Regions from separate parts of the Rhodococcus sp. I2R genome, predicted to be linked through region 2. Evidence: riboswitches for the same ligand, from Rfam matches in the RefSeq annotation. Region 2 holds a riboswitch; each other region holds the start of a gene.
What was found. A riboswitch is a leader RNA that binds a small molecule or an ion and turns the genes downstream of it on or off. The one in region 2 is predicted to bind thiamine pyrophosphate.

Region 1: it holds a riboswitch for thiamine pyrophosphate, as region 2 does, so the genes downstream of both, KVY23_RS19125 (TenA family protein) here and KVY23_RS09560 (3-oxoacyl-ACP reductase) in region 2, are expected to answer to the same signal.
Region 3: it holds a riboswitch for thiamine pyrophosphate, as region 2 does, so the genes downstream of both, thiO (glycine oxidase ThiO) here and KVY23_RS09560 (3-oxoacyl-ACP reductase) in region 2, are expected to answer to the same signal.

What each region holds. Positions count from the first base shown of each region.
Region 1 is NZ_JAHUTG010000020.1:85,109-90,548, reverse strand. Features, by position in the region: gene KVY23_RS19135 (ABC transporter permease) at 1-788, opposite strand, end outside; gene KVY23_RS19130 (ABC transporter substrate-binding protein) at 766-1,752, opposite strand; gene KVY23_RS19125 (TenA family protein) at 1,767-2,492, opposite strand; TPP riboswitch at 2,486-2,586, opposite strand; gene KVY23_RS19120 (carboxylesterase/lipase family protein) at 2,750-4,291, shown strand; gene KVY23_RS19115 (ATP-dependent DNA ligase) at 4,332-5,440, shown strand, end outside.
Region 2 is NZ_JAHUTG010000007.1:191,115-196,554, forward strand. Features, by position in the region: gene KVY23_RS09555 (LLM class flavin-dependent oxidoreductase) at 1-619, opposite strand, end outside; gene KVY23_RS09560 (3-oxoacyl-ACP reductase) at 623-1,378, opposite strand; TPP riboswitch at 1,425-1,523, opposite strand; gene KVY23_RS09565 (hypothetical protein) at 1,591-1,893, shown strand; gene KVY23_RS09570 (alpha-amylase family glycosyl hydrolase) at 1,917-3,227, opposite strand; gene KVY23_RS09575 (alpha-hydroxy-acid oxidizing protein) at 3,224-4,384, opposite strand; gene KVY23_RS09580 (type 1 glutamine amidotransferase) at 4,416-5,117, opposite strand; gene KVY23_RS09585 (DEAD/DEAH box helicase) at 5,170-5,440, shown strand, end outside.
Region 3 is NZ_JAHUTG010000002.1:40,040-45,479, forward strand. Features, by position in the region: gene KVY23_RS01755 (NUDIX hydrolase) at 1-383, shown strand, start outside; gene thiE (thiamine phosphate synthase) at 380-1,078, opposite strand; TPP riboswitch at 1,106-1,219, shown strand; gene thiO (glycine oxidase ThiO) at 1,219-2,271, shown strand; gene thiS (sulfur carrier protein ThiS) at 2,268-2,465, shown strand; gene KVY23_RS01775 (thiazole synthase) at 2,458-3,216, shown strand; gene KVY23_RS01780 (ABC transporter ATP-binding protein) at 3,350-4,294, shown strand; gene KVY23_RS01785 (ABC transporter permease) at 4,294-5,091, shown strand; gene KVY23_RS01790 (M20/M25/M40 family metallo-hydrolase) at 5,117-5,440, shown strand, end outside.

The DNA.
Region 1 (5,440 bases), on a different contig from region 2:
AGGAACAGTGACACGCTGATCAGCGCGGTGACGAGCACCGCCGCCAACACCAGGTCGGTACGGAAAGAGTTCTTTTGCTGGCTCATGTAGATCCCGAGGCCGGCGCTCGCCCCGGCGTACTCAGCGAAGATGGCCCCGACCACGGCATACGTGATGCCGATGCGGAGCGAGGTGAAGAACCGCGGCATCGCCGAGGGCAGCCGCACGTAACGGAACTGCTGCCACCGGCTCGCGCCCATGCTGTCCAGCAACGATCGGGCATCACGGTCCGCGGCGGCAAAACCCTCGATGAGGCCGATTGCCATCGGAAAGAACGTGGCCAGCGCGATGACGAGGATCTTCGGCATCAGCCCGAAACCGAACCAGATGATGAGCAGCGGCGCGATCGCGATGATGGGCAGTGTCTGCGATACCACGAACAACGGCACCAGTGCACGGCTCAGCCACGGCGAGAAGTCCACCGCGACGGCCAGAATCCACGCCACGGCCAACGAGACGGCGAACCCGATGATCGTGACCTGAAGCGTTGCCGATGCGTTCTCGGCGATGGCCTCGCGGTGCGCCCACCCTTGTTCGAGGACGCGTGCGGGCGACGGCAAGACCTGCGGACGCACATCACCGACGGTGACGTAGATCTGCCATGCGGCCACCAACACGAAAACGAGGATTGTCGACGGCAACGCCCAGCGGATTCCAGCTCGAACTCGCGAGCGCCGCGACGGCGCGGTTGCGGCGACGACGAGGTCAGTAGGGTCGGCCGCGACCCTACTGGGTGCTGAGGTACTCATCGGTGAAGTAGGTTGACCAGTCGGGCTCCGAGGTGAGCGTGTTGCCGCCTTCGTCGACGAGGACGCCGTTGTCGTACAGGAACTTCGAGTAACTGCTCCACTTCTCGATGTTCTGAGCACCGACGGCTCCCGTGTCGTCCTTCATGTAGTTGTCGGCGAGCATCTGCTGACTTTCGAACACCAGCCGTTCGTCGCTGAACACACCAGGGTTGGCGTCGATGACGTCCTGCGCCGCACGGTCCGGATCATCGGCGGCGACTTGGTAGCCGCGCTGCAGTGCCTGGACGAAACGGGTTGCGTCCTCGGGGTTGTCCGCGAGCCAGTTCTCGTTGCCGCTGATGGTGATGGCGTACGCGTCGGGGAAGCCGTAGTCGGTGTAGGCGAAGTACGTCATCGGTGTACCACTGTGCTCGGCTTCGATGCCCTCCCATGCCAGATAGGACACCGTGAAATCGGCGGTGCCGGAATACACCGCCTCGTAGGCAGAGGTTCCGAGCACGACGGTCTCGTATTCTCCTGTTCCGCCGTCGTTCTGAATGACCTGACGCAGTCCGGCCTGTTCGCCGACGTCTCCGAATCCGGCGTACACCTTGCCGTCGAGATCCTTCGGGCTCGAGATGTCGGAGCGGTCGGCTCTGACTCCGATGCCCGTTGCCCAGGTCTGCAGAGGTGCCAGCACCGAGACGATTTGTGCCCCGGCAGATTTGGCGAAGGTAGTCGAGCTTTGGGTGCTGATGCCGAACTCGGCGTTACCGGAATCGACGAGCGTATCCGGTGAGGTGTTGTTGTAGGGGAGAATTTCGACGTCGAGGCCGGCGTCGGCGAAATACCCTTCCTCGAGGGCGACGAACAATCCGGTGTGGTTCGTGTTCGGTGTCCAGTCGAGAGCAAATCGAATGGTGTTCGACTCGTTCGACTGCGAGCAGGCGGTGAGGGCGGCGACCGATACGGCGACGACCGCCATCGACAGTAGCTTCTTCACAGCAGGACCTCGCTCTCGTCCCGGAGCCAGGGCGTTGGATGTAATGCGCTGTCCCAGAACATCAATTCGTATCGCGTCGCAACCGAGAAGGCGTCGACCATCGCTTCGCGTTGCGCTTCGGTGGCCGAGGCGGCGGCGTCGTCGACGAGAATGCGCGCGCCGTCGACGATTGTGCGGAACTCGTCGGAGTCGTAGGTGGTCACCCAGCGGGCGTATGGGTGCTCCGGATCGTTCCGGAGTACGTCCTCGGCGGCGGGCGCGAGCCGTGCGGCCACATCGGCGTAAACCCAGAAACACGGGAGAATCGCCGCTGCAGCAACGGGATAGGGCTCCGTTGCTGCAGCGGCGATCAAGTAGGAGACATAGCCGAGGCAGGCGGGTGAGTGATACGAGTGTCCGTCGGCGGCCGGGAGAGCGTCACCGGAAAGAAGCGACTCGTGCAGCGACGCTTCCTCGACCGCGCTCGCAGCGGATGTGGCCCAGAAGGCTGCGGTCTTGGCATCGGGTGCTCGGGAGGCGAGGATGGACAACGCTTTCGCGTATCCGGCCAGGTAGAGCTTGTCCTGCTCGATGTAGGTGCGGAAGACCTCCAACGGCAGGGTGCCGTCACCGAGCATCGTCAGAAATTCGAGCCGATCGATCGCGGCGCGCAGTGACTGCGTCGATTCCCAGAATCGATCCGTATAGCGGACAGGGTCCACTGAATAAACAGGCGTTGTCATCGCCTTGACATCCCTTCGTCAGCATTACCTGCATCAGGTTCGACGGGTGTGATCTCAGCATTCATCTTCTATGAACGCACCCCGTGTCAGAACAACGCCGACCCTAGCACGCGCCTTTGGCGACCTCCGATGACATCGGTGCCGCTCACGGGGCAGTGAGGTCGTCGAAATCTCGCGTCGTACTTGTCTGTCACTTCGAGCCACCGGCGGGCCGATCGCCAGGTTGGTACCTTGGCGTTCGAGACCGAGGAGGTGCCATGAGCGATGCGACATGCCGAGCGCACACGCCGTACGGGGATGTGATCGGTCACCGTGACGGCGCCGGCTTTGTCTGGAAGGGCATCCCGTATGCAGCCGCGACGGGCGGAGAACATCGCTTCCGGTCGCCACGCCCGTTGGCGCCGTGGTCGGATTCGCTCGATTGCGCCGCGTTCGGTGCGATGGCGCCTCAGGGCCGTGACGGTCCGGTGCCGATGGACCCGACTATTCCGATGTCCGAGGACTGCCTGTCTCTGAACGTGTGGGCACCGGAACCGGACGGTGAACCGAGACCCGTGATGGTGTGGATACACGGCGGCGCCTACGCGCTCGGATCAGCGGCGCAGAGCGTGTACGACGGTCGAAGCCTTTCCGAATCGGGTGACCTGCTGATCGTCACCATCAACTACCGAATCGGTGCATTCGGTTTTCTCGACCTGTCCTCCTTCTCGACGGACGAGGCCGTGTTCGAGTCGAACGTCGGCCTGCGCGACCACATCGCTGCCCTGCAATGGGTGCGACGGTGTATCGAGGCATTCGGAGGTGATCCGTCGAACGTGACGCTCTTCGGTGAGTCGTCCGGTGGCGCTTCGGTGACGACATTGATGACCTCGCCCAGAGCGGAGGGGCTCTTCCATCGCGCGATCGTGCAGAGTGCACCGGCCACGTCGGTGTACGGCGCGGACCGAGCCGCGCAGGTCGCCGCCCGTTTCCTCGAGCTCCTCGAGCTGACGCCGGACCGCGTCGGTGAGTTGAAGACCATGGATTTCGATCGGATTGTCGAGGCGAGTGACACCCTCTGCTACGAGGTTCCCACGCGTGTACCGGGAACGCTGGGACTCGCCCCCGTCGTGGATGCCGACATCGTGCCGCGGTATCCGGTGGCGGCGTTCCAGAAGGGCTTGGCGCATCGCATTCCATTGATCATCGGCACCAACCACGACGAGGCGTCGATCTTCAGGTTGATGAAGTCGCCGTTGATGCCGGTCACGTCCGAGACCGTGTCCGAGATGTTTCGCGCCATCGCCGCCGACCACGAGGATCTTCCGGCCTTTCGTATCGCCGAGATCATGTCCGCGTATCCTGATCGATCCAAAACTGCCGGTGCTCTGGCTATTTCGCGTGACGCCGGATTCAAGATGCCCAGCCTGTGGATCGCCGACGCGCACAGTCGGCACTCGCCGGTGTGGATGTATCGGTTCGACCACGCGACGCCGATGCTCAAGGCAGCCCGGATCGGTGCCGGCCACGCAACCGAATTGCCCTATGTCTTCGGTAATTTCGGCACACTCAATCGCGATCCGACGTTCTGGCTCGGCGGCCGAAAGGCTGCCACGGTGGTTTCGGCGCGCGTGATGAAGAGATGGGTAGCGTTCGCTCGACACGGTGTCCCCGCCCTTCTCGACGGCGGCAAGCACTGGCCGCTGTACACAGAGTCGGCAAGATCGACATTGGTCATCGACGGTCAGGACCGCGTGGTCGACGACCCGGACGAAGCGCTCCGCAGTGCCTGGGGAGACGAGGTCCTCGGGTTCAGCTGAACGTGGATCGAATGTCGGTGCCACGGGTTATTTTCCTCTCGTGCTGTTCACTCGGATCATCGACACCTCGACCACCGTCGGAGCCACGCGCTCGCGGAAGGCCAAGATCGAGGCGCTGCAGGAGCTATTGGCCGAGCTCGATCCCGCCGACACCGGCATCGTCGTGTCGTGGCTATCCGGGGAGCTGCCGCAGGGACGCATCGGAATCGGTTGGCGAACGCTCGCCGAGATCGATACCCCGCCCGCTGCGGACGGCACTCTCACCATCGGCGACGTCGACGCCACGATCACCGCAGTCGCGGCCAGCTCCGGACCGGGTTCGGCGGCCCGCAGACGCGAGCTATTGACGGAGATGCTGGCCTCCGCTACCCGAGAAGAGCGAGATTTCCTCGTTCGACTGCTGACGGGTGAGCTTCGCCAAGGTGCCCTCGAGGGCATCATGACCGATGCGATCGCCAAAGCCGCTGGTCTGAAGGTCGAGCCTGTCCGACGCGCATTCATGCTGTCCGGCAAGCTGTCGGCGACGGCAATGGCCGCACTGGGCGGGGGAGAACAGGCGCTCGCTGCCTTCGGCCTCGAGTTCGGGCGTCCGATCCGTCCCATGCTGGCCTCGCCGGCGGAGTCCTTGGAAGCGGCGTGGGCGGAGTTCGGTGGAGAGGTCAGCGTCGAATACAAGCTCGACGGCGCTCGGATACAAGTTCACCGGGACGGTAACGATGTGCACGTCTACACCCGGACGCTTCGTGAGATCACCGACGCGGTGCCGGAACTGGTGGAGCTGATACGCGCGTTGCCCTGCAGGGCGGTGGTGCTGGATGGCGAGACGCTGGCGCTGACCGACAGTGGCCGGCCCCGCCCGTTCCAGGAGACGATGAGTCGTTTCGGTGCGCGGAGCGCGCACGAGCTCCTGCTCAGCCCGTACTTCTTCGACTGCATTCACCTCGATGGAGAGGACCTGCTGGACGAGCCGCTGGAACGGCGCCTCGAGGCGCTCGATCGGGTCGCGCCGCAGCATCGCATTCCCGCGCTGCTTCGCCCGGACGCCGAGGCTGCGAGCGCGCATGTCGAGGCCGCACTCGATGCAGGTCATGAAGGTGTCATGGTGAAGGCATTGTCCTCGGTTTATGCAGCTGGTCGGCGCGGACGAAC
Region 2 (5,440 bases):
GCACCGGCCGCCCCTGCGGTGACCGCGGCACCGTCAATGGGCCGTCGACCCGAAAGTGCTTGCCCACGTGATCGATCGAGTGAACCGCATCGGGATCGGCGTACATGCCCTCTCGATCGAGCACGAGCGCGCCCGCATCCCAGCTGTCCCACAGCGCGAGCGCGACGTCGACGAACTCCTCGGCCCGCGCGTATCGCTCCTCGCGAGAGGGGATCTCGTCGAATCCGTGATTGCGGGCCTCGGCGTCGAACATCGAGGTGACTACGTTCCATCCGGCTCGTCCGCCACTGATGTGATCGAGCGAGGCGAGCAACCGGGCGGCGTGAAACGGCGTGTAGAACGTGGTGGACACCGTGGTGACCAACCCGATGTGGGAGGTCGCTCGTGCCATGGCCGTCAGCGCCGTGATCGGTTCGAGGAACCAGGTTCCGGCACCGGCCGGATCGCGCACCGAGTGCCCGTCCGCGAAGAACACCGCATCGAACTTGCCCCGCTCGGCGGTACGCGCGAGCTCGGAGTAATAGCCGATGTCGCCGAGGTCCTCGACGCGGGAGCGCGGGTGACGCCAGGCGGCACTGTGGTGTCCGCAGCCGAACAGAAAAGCGTTGAGATGCAGCATGATCTAGTCCTTGACCAAGCCGCCGTCGACGACGAGGTTCTGTCCGGTCACCGATCGCGACCAGGGTGAGGCGAAGAAGAGCAGGGCATCGGCGAACTCCTCCGGCGTCACCACGCGTTGCAGCGGGGTCGACGCTGCGATGAGGTCGAATACAGCTTCCGGTGTCGCGGAGCTGGCGTCGGTGGTACGCAGGAGGCCACCGGAAACCATGTTGACGGTGATGCCGTCGGCCCCGAGGTCGGCAGCGAGCGTACGAGTCAGCGACAGCAGCGCTGCCTTCGAGGCCGTGTAGTCGTGGTAGGGAACGACGGGGTTCTGGAAGAGGTTCGTGCCGACGTTGACGATGCGGCCGAATCCGATGGAACGCATTCCGCCGAGGGCGCGCTGGGTGGTGGTGAGTGCGCCGCGGACCGCTCCCTGGAACTGGGCGTCGAACTCCTCCCAGGTGATGGTGTCAGCGGTGCTACGAGCGTCACCGTTGAAGGAGAAATCGGCGAGAGCGTTGTTGACGACCGTGGTGACGGGCTTTCCGAAGTGCTGCTGCGCTGCGGTGAACATCGTCTCGACCTGGTCGGCCTGCGTCACGTCCGCCGCCACGGCGAGGCCGCCGATCTCTGCAGCGAGCCGTTCGGCGGACTGAACACTGCGACGGTAGTTGACCACGACATCGGCACCCTGGGCGGCGAATGCCCGTGCAATCGCGGACCCGAGTCCCCGCCCAGCGCCGGTAACCAGAACAGTCTGCTCGCTCAGTTTCATACACATGCCTCTCGCTCGTTGGCCGTCCAACGCGAAAGACAATGCACCCCATGGGTGCAGACATCCCTACGCTGGTGTTGACCAGATCAGGTTCGACGGGTGTGTTCTCAGCCGCTTCATGAAAGCGGCACCCCGTGTCAACGACGAGTGTACCTATCGGGCTCTGTACCTCTATCTAGCGCTAGCAGTAGAGATGGATATAGGCTCCTACGATGCGCGAGCGAGAGTACGTCGAATACTGGTTGGACGAGAACGTCGTGCTCGTCCTCGACAACCGCATCGTCGAAATCTTCGACGCGACACAGCAGACCGTCTCGGGCCGACCCCGCTGGCACGTCGCGCACATCGGAGTCGACGCGAAGCCCCGTGGCGGCGGACTACGCGTCAAGATCGGTGCACGGTTGTCCGACGGCTCGATCTCGTACCTCGGAGGTCAAGCGGTGTTCGACGTGCCGCAGGACAAGGTCCCGCACGTGCTGGCGTTCTTCGACCGCGCGAAGCAAGCCAGAGGCTGACCCTCGATCCGGTTGCCGGGCAGCTACTTCCTACCGAAGACAGCCCAGCCGTGCGGCGGCACGGTGACGCGGCCACCCTCGACGGTCGCTTGACCAGCCAGTACGTCGCCGCCGAGCGAGTAATCGATGGGGTCGTCACCGAGATCGAGCACGACGTGGACATGATCGTCACCGGCGTAGGCGCGGTACACCAACGCGGTATTGGTCAGCTCGAGAGTCTCGGTGCGTGCGTAGTGCAGCCAGGGATTACGCCTGCGTAGACCGATCAACTCCTGATGCAGGCGATACATCGGCCACCCCTCCGGTGCGAGTTCCTCCTTGGTCATGGGGAACTCGGGACGAACATCGTCGTCGCCACCGACGCGCTCCTCCTTGACACCACGGAAGCCCTGCTCGTCGCCGTAGTAGATCATCGGGGTGCCCCCGGTGGTGAAGAGAACGACCAGTGCGTGCGCGTGGTGCCGTTCGTCGGCGATGGTGCTCGCGATGCGGTTGACGTCGTGATTGCCGACGAATGTGGCGGGCACGAACGTCTCCAGCCAGTCGTTGTGCCGACCCAGTGCGTGGGAGAGTTCGAAGAAGTTCGTCTCCGAGATAGCGCTCCATGTCGCTTTCCACAGCTCGTACTGCGTCACCGAGTCCACCGTGCTGTGCTGAACGAACTGCGCGTAGTCGCCATGGATGACTTCACCGAGAAAATATGCCTCGGGATGCTTCTGCCGCACACGGGGGATCACCGAGGCCCAGAACTCCGTCGGCACAGCGTATGCCGCGTCCAGACGCCACCCGTCGGCACCGCGGCCCAGCCAATGCGACATGACGTCGGCGACGTACTGCTGGACATCGGCATTGCCGTGGTTCAGCGTCACGAGGTGCTCGTGTCCCTCGAAGCTTCGATGCGTGGGGCGCTCGCCCGAGAAGTCCAGATGGAACCACTGTGCCGCGTCCGAACCGGGGCCTGATTCCAGCGCCTGTCGGTACTTCGAGAATCCTTGCGCCACATGGTTGAAGACACCGTCGAGCATGATCTTCAGTCCGCGGCCGTGAGCGGCCTCGACGAGGGTGTCGAAGTCTGCGTCGGTACCGAGCCGCGCATCGATATGAAGATAGTCGACGGTTTCGTATCCATGCCCCTCCGAGGCGAAAATCGGCCCCAGCGCGATCCCCGAGGCTCCGAGTTCGACTGCGTAGTCCAGCCATTCGACGACCTTGAGCAGTCGATGCTCCTCCGCCAGTGATGTTCCGTCCCAATCATGGACAGGTGCCCCGGCGAAACCGAGCGGGTAGACATGCCACCAGATCGAGTGGGCGACCCAGGATGGAGTTGCACTCATGCGGAGATCACCGACTCGCGTCCCAGTTCTGCAGCGCCGGTGTGACCGGACAGGCTGGTGACGAGATCGAATTCGGCAAGGATGCAGCGCAAGACGTGCTCCACGCCCGACTGGCCGCCGAGCGCGAGACCGTAGAGGAAAGGTCGGCCCAGCAGCACCGCATCGGCGCCGAGCGCAAGCGCTTTCGCCATGTCCGCACCTGTTCTGACGCCGGAGTCGAACAGCACGGTCAACCGATCGCCGACGGCATCGACGATACCGGGCAGGGCATCCAATGATGCTCGTGCGCCATCGATCTGGCGGCCACCATGATTGGACACCACGATACCGTCGACTCCATGCTCTGCCGCGGCACGTGCGTCCACCTCGGTGCAGATTCCCTTCAGCACGATCGGACCGTCCCAGTGCTCGCGCAGAAAGCCGAGCTGCGACCAGTTCAAACCGGGATTGGGGAACATCTTCGCCCAATGCATCGCGGCAGCAACGGGGTTGGCCTCGACCGACTGCTCGAGCCCGGCCAGGAACGCCGGGTCGGTGAGGTAATTCTCGATACCGAGATTCGCCAGGAAGGGCAGGTAACCGCGATCGAGATCGGCGGGTCGCCAGCCGAGCATCGTGGTGTCCAGGGTCAGGACCAGCGTGGTGAAGCCGGATTTCTTCGCGCGGTCCAGAAAGCTGAGCAGCACCGATTCATCGGTGGGCCAATACAACTGGTACCATCGCGGGGCATCGCCACCGGCCTCGGCGATCTGCTCGAACGAGTGCGAGGCCTGGGTGGAGTGAATGTACGGCACCCCCAGTGACGCCGCTGCGCGTGCGGAGGCGAGCTCGCCCTCCGGGTGCGCCAAAGTCTGAACTCCCACCGGTGCGATCAGCAACGGCGCGGGCATCTCGGTGCCGAGAACTGTGGTGGAGTGATCACGTTCGGCGGCGCTGCGAAGCATCCGAGGAGCAATGCGCCAGCGGTCGAAAGCATCCCGATTGGCGCGAGCGGTGGACCCGCTGCCCGCGCTCGCCACGATGTACCCCAGCGCCTCCGGCGTCAGCGTGGCAGCCGCCTGCTCCTCGAGCTTCGCAAGATTCGTCGTGATCTGCGGCCGCTGATCGGTGAACATGCCCTGCGCGTAGATGCCGATCTGGTGGTCACTGAAGTTCATGACCTCCACCGTAATAGCAGAGCCGGTCCGATCAGCGCGATTGACGCCCGATCCACGCGTCGAGCAGGGCGCTGCAGCGGGCACGCGCGTCCCGTTCGCCTGCCTCGAGGTCTTCCCGAATCGCCGCGACCAGCTGACGATCGTGTTCGACACCGTCGCGTGCCCACGCGTGCGCCCAGGAGTCGAAGGTATCGACGTCGATCTCGGGGTGGAACTGCACTCCCAGGTGGGGACCTGCCGTGAAGGCCTGCTGGCCGGCATCGTTGCGAGCGATCACCGTTGCGCTGTCGGGGGCTACGAAGGTGTCGCCGTGGAACTGCATCCACGGACCGCTGCCGACCAACTCGGGGCAGTCGGACTCGATGTCTGTCATCCCGTATTCCGGCCAGTCGGACTTGGTCACGGTTCCGCCGAGGATCTGCGCGAGCAGTTGGCCGCCGAAGCAGACGCCGAGAATGGGTACGTCGAGGCCGATGGCGCGTTCGAGGTAGGCGGTTTCGGGGCCGACCCATGGATTGAGGTCGTAGGCCGCATCGGGGGAGCCCATGACCACGACCATCGCGGCGTCGCCGAGTGGTGGTGGCGTCGATGCGGATGCGTAGTCGAAGGAGTGCACCTGCAACTGAAATCCGCGTTGCTGAAGTTCGGGTATGAACGTGCCGATGTTGCGGTAGCCCAGGGCCGGATCTCGGTCGTGGACCAGTACGACGGCTCTGCTGTTCGTCTCGGACACGGCGCTCCCTCCGGTTCTGCTGCGCACGGTAACCGCAGACTACGGTGTGTCCGTGCCACCTCGTCGACGCAAGCCCACCACTAGGAAACCGGCACGCAAGAAACCTGTCCGCAAGACTGCCTCACCCGATCTGCGGCCACCGGATCCCGGTGAGCGCGTCTGGGTACTCGACGTCCCATTCGAGGACCGCAGTCTCGCCTCGGCGTCGGGCGCGCGGTGGTACCCCGGGCCGCGAGTGTTCGCCTACTACGGAACCGAGCTGCCCGACGGTCTTGTCTCGTTCGAGTCGATGCCTTACAGCCTGCAGCGCTGGATCGAGGACG
Region 3 (5,440 bases), on a different contig from region 2:
CGTTGCGTGTGCTGCTGGACACCGCCAATGTGCTGGGCTCGCGGCCCGACGGGTGGTGGCGCGATCGAAGCGGTGCCACCGCAGCCCTGCTGTCCTCACTCGCCGCGGCGTTGCCCCGGACCGTCGAACTACCCGGCGGCGGTTTCGGATGGCTATCGCAAGTGGAAGCAGTGCTGGAAGGCGAGGCGCGAAATGCCCGATTCGAAGACGGCCGCGTGCCGTTGATCCATGCGTCGGGCAGCGGAGACGACGAACTTGCGCGACGGGCACACGACGGCGGCACCCGCACCGCCCTCGTCACTGCCGACCGTGGCCTACAGCAGCGACTGCCGACCGACGTTCGGGTACTGTCGCCGTCCACAGTGCTGAGCTGGCTCGGTTAGCGTCGCGGGCGCAGAATCTCGGCCAACTCGCGCGCTGCGGCCTGCGGATCACGGGCCTGCGTGATGGCCCTGACCACGACGATTCGATCGGCACCCGCCGCGAGCACCTCGTCGACATTGCTCGCATCGATACCCCCGATGGCGAACCACGGCCGCGTCGGCGCGGCCTCGGCCGTGCTGCGCAGCAGGTCGAGCCCGGCGGCGGTCCGATTGGGTTTGGTGGGCGTCGCCCAGACCGGGCCCGTCGCAAAGTAGTCGACTCCATCTTCGATGGCCGCAAGACTCGCCTGGTTGCGGTTCTGTGTGGAACGGCCGATGACCACGTCCGGGCCGAGGATACTGCGGGCGTAGTGAACAGGAAGGTCGCCCTGCCCGAGATGCAGCACGTCTGCGTTCGCCGCCAAGGCCAGGTCCGCTCGGTCGTTGACGGCCAACAGCGAACCGTGCCGTCGCGTCGTCGCCGACAAGACAGCCAGCGCGGCGAGCTCGTCCTTGGCTTCGAGCGGACCGAACTGGCGCTCGCCTGCCGAATTCTTGTCGCGGAGCTGGATGATGTCGACGCCACCGGAGAGGGCAGCCTCGGCGAAATGGGCCAGATCGCCGTGCTCGCGCCGGGCGTCGGTGCACAGATACAACCGAGCCGACGCCAGACGTTCGCGTGCCGACTCGTTACGTGAGCTCTGAGTGGGTTGCACACCGCAAACGGTAGTCTGTCGGGGAGTTCATGAATACACGGGAGTCCTGGGGTTCGCGGGGCTGAGAGTGGACGCGCTACGTCCTTACCGTCAACACCTGAACCGGATCATGCCGGCGCAGGGAGTGAGGTGGTGTGTAGATGTTGCCGACACTGGCGGTAGTCGGAGGCGGTGTGATCGGGCTCGCCGTGGCCGTACGTGCCGCACGTGAGGGTTGGTCGGTACGGCTCTACGATCCTGCGCTCGGATCCGGCGCGTCATGGGTGGCCGGCGGGATGCTTGCCCCACTGTCCGAGGCATGGCCGGGTGAGCATCGACTGCTCACGCTCGGCGCGCACTCACTGGAGCGGTGGCCGGAGTTCGGGCGCTCGCTCGGCACAAACGTGTTCACCGCGAGCGGGTCGCTCACCGTCGCACTGGACGCCGCAGACGCGGCCGATCTTCGCACCGTCGCCGAATTTCTGGGGCAGCAGGGGTTTTCGGTCGAGATGCTCTCGCGGGCGCAGATACGGGAGCTCGAGCCTTCGCTGGCGCAGAACATACGCCTCGCCATCCACGCGCCCACCGAACTGGCCGTCGACAATCGTGCGTTGGTGACGGCGCTGCGCGAGGCGGCATCGCAGGTGGAGTTCTTCGCCGAGGAGGTGACCGATCTCGAGGCCATCAACGCCGATCAGATCGTGGTCGCTGCAGGCGCGAACACCGCCTCGCTGCTGGCGGGGATGCCGGTTCGAGCGGTCAAAGGCGAAATTCTGCGGCTGCGTCGCCGACCCAGCGCACCGCCGCCGCCGACCCGCACTGTCCGGGGCAGCGTCCACGGCCGACCGATCTACCTCGTCCCGCGTGGCGACGGGTTGGTCGTCGGCGCGACACAGCACGAAACAGGTCGAGACACGCAGGTCACCGTCGCGGGTGTCCGAGATCTGATCGCCGACGCGGAACGTTTGATGCCCAGCATCGGCGAATACGAACTGCACGAGTGCTCGGCCGGGCTCCGACCCGTCAGTCCCGACGGACTGCCCGTCATCGGCAGGATCTCCGATCGCGTCATCGTCGCCTCCGGGCACGGACGCAACGGAATCCTGTTGACACCCATCACCGCAGACTCGGTATCGGCACTCCTCGCCGGCGACGTACTCCCCGAAGCAAAAGCCGCCGACCCTTCGAGATTCGAGAAAGTTGCACACCCATGATCACAGTGAACGGTGAAGACCAAGTTCTCCCCGGCGACCTGACGATGCGCCAGTTGCTCGAACACCTGTCGGTGCCGGAGAAGGGCATAGCCGTCGCCGTCGACGGAACAGTCCTGCCGAAAAGCCGGTGGGACCTCACCACCGTCGAAAAAGGCTCGAAAATCGAGATACTGACGGCGGTGCAGGGTGGTTGAACAGTTGATCATCGCTGACCGCACCTTCACGTCCCGGCTCATCATGGGCACCGGGGGAGCGGCGAACCTGGCGGTGCTCGAAGAAGCCCTGCTCGCCTCGGGTACAGAGCTGACCACCGTGGCGATGCGGCGCGTGGACTCGGCCGGGGGAACTGGTGTGCTCGATCTGCTCCGCAAGCTGAACATCGCGCCGCTGCCCAATACGGCGGGATGTCGCGGTGCGGCGGAAGCGGTGCTGACCGCGCAACTCGGCCGCGAGGCGCTCGACACCGACTGGGTCAAGCTCGAGGTCATCGCCGACGAGCGGACCCTGCTACCCGACGCCATCGAACTAGTTTCGGCCGCAGAGCAACTGGTGGACGACGGCTTCAAGGTGCTGCCGTACACGACGGACGACCCGGTGCTGGCGAAACGACTCGAGGACATCGGTTGCGTGGCCGTCATGCCGCTCGGTGCTCCTATCGGGACGGGTCTGGGCATCTGTAACCCGCACAACATCGAGATGATCGTCGAGGCAGCAGGGGTGCCGGTGATCCTCGACGCCGGCATCGGGACCGCGAGCGATGCAGCACTGGCCATGGAACTGGGATGCGACGCGGTGTTGCTCGCAACCGCCGTGACCCGTGCCAAGGATCCTGCCCTGATGGCGTCGGCGATGCGTCATGCGGTATCGGCGGGCTTCGAGGCACGTCGGGCCGGGCGGATTCCGAAGCGATTCTGGGCGCAGGCCAGCTCGCCGGAGGCGCCGTAGCCGCATGTGCGTGGAAATACATGACAGGACACGTATTTCCACTCACCTAGGGGTTGGGTCATCCCAAAGGATGACTCAGGTCGCGACTCGCGGGCGATGTGCGCAACCCCTGCCATAGGGGACAGTGAGCGCCATGATCGAAGTAAAGGGACTGACTAAACAGTTCGGTGCCACGAAGGCGGTCGAGGACCTCACCTTCACGGTAAAACCGGGCATAGTGACGGGCTTCCTCGGACCCAACGGTGCGGGCAAGTCGACGACCATGCGGATGATCCTCGGATTGGACCGCCCCACCAGCGGTACAGCATTGATCGAGGGCAAGCCGTACAACCAACTCAAGCAGCCACTGCGTACCGTCGGAGCACTCCTCGACGCCAAGTGGGTGCACCCCAACCGTTCGGCGAAGGCGCATCTCGAGTGGATGGCCGCCTCCAACGACATCCTGAAATCGCGTGTCGACGAGGTTCTGCGGCTGGTCGGCCTGACCGATGTCGCGAAGAAGAATGCCGGCGGGTTCTCCCTCGGCATGTCGCAGCGTCTCGGATTGGCCGGTGCCCTGCTGGGCGATCCGAAGGTGTTGCTGTTCGACGAGCCCGTCAACGGCCTCGACCCCGAGGGTATCGTCTGGATTCGAAAGTTCATGCAGCGGTTGGCAGCTGAGGGTCGTACCGTTCTTGTCTCGAGCCACCTGCTGTCCGAGATGGCGCAGACGGCCGAACACCTCGTCGTCATCGGGCGAGGAAAGCTCATCTCCGATTCGTCGGTGCAGGAGTTCATCGATCACGCGTCGGAGGCATCGGTGCGGGTCCGTGGCCCGCAGCTCGACGCGCTCCGCAGCGCCCTGACCTCCGCCGGACTCACCGTCCGAGAGCCGGGAATCACCGAGGAGCTCCAGCCGACCCTGGTGGTCACCAACTCCACGACCGATGCGATCGGCGAGATTGCGGGTAGAGCAGGTCTCGTGCTTCACGAATTATCCTCGCAGAGAGGCTCTTTGGAGGAAGCATTCATGAAGCTCACCGGTGACGACGTTCAGTACCACGGCGCAGGCGCCGAGACAATGGGAGGTGCACTCTAGTGGGTGTCCTGACAGCAGAACGCATCAAGATCACCTCCACGAAATCGCCGTGGTGGTGCACCATCGCCGTAGTCGTGCTCGGGCTGGGCCTGGCGGCGATCGTCGGCTTCACCTCCAAGTTGGGCCTCGACTCCTACAAGGACGAACTTGCGCAGGGAAATACGCCAGATTTCGAGCCCTTCATCCCGTCCGCTTTCGAGGCAATAGGTGCAGGTGTCGGCGGCTTCGGAGTCATGGTTCTCATGATCCTGGCGGCCCTGACGGTCACCAGTGAGTACCGGTTCGGAGTCATCCGGACGACGTTCCAGGCGATTCCGAATCGCAGCTCCGTGCTGATCGCAAAGGCCTTGCTGGTCGGTGTATTCGGCTTCGTTCTCTCCTTCATCCTGGCGATCGGCGCCCTGTACCTGTCGCGAGCACTCGCCGGCGACGAAGCGGGCGCGCTGCTCAGCCTCGATGTCGACGGCACGTGGCGAGTTATCTACGGCACCGCGATCCTGGCATTCCTGCAGATCGTCGTCGCAGTGGGCGTCGGTGCGCTGCTGCGGCAGTCGGCAGGCGCTATCGCGCTACTGTTGCTGTGGCCGTTGGTGATCGAGAGCCTGTTCGCGCTCTTCGGTTCGTTCGGCCGAGCAGTCCAACCGTTCCTTCCCTGGATGAACGCCGGATACTTCCTCGGTCAGGACGGCGGGGTCGACTTCCACTGGGGTCCCATCGGTGGTCTGATCTACTTCATCGTCTTCACCGCGATCGTGTTCGGGGCCGCACTGCTGGTCACCAATCGCCGCGACGCGTGAGCTGTACTGCGGTTAGGGTGCATCCATGCCGCCAATTTCCAAGTCGGGGATGTCCCTGATCGCAGGTTTCGCAGTCGGTGCTCTCGTTCTGGCCGGTTGCTCCTCGGCCCCGGAAGAATCCGGGGCTGAGGAGCAACCGGCCGTTTCCGTTCCTACCCCGGTCGCGATCGCAGACGGCCCCGGCCTGGCCGATGCGATCACCGAGGACGCGATGGTGGCCCATCTCGAAGAGCTCGAGGCAATCGCGTCCGCACACGACGGCAACCGAGCTGCGGGCACGTCCGGTTACGACGCCAGCGTCGACTACCTGCGGGGCAAGCTCGAAGCTGCGGGATTCGAGGTGCAGACC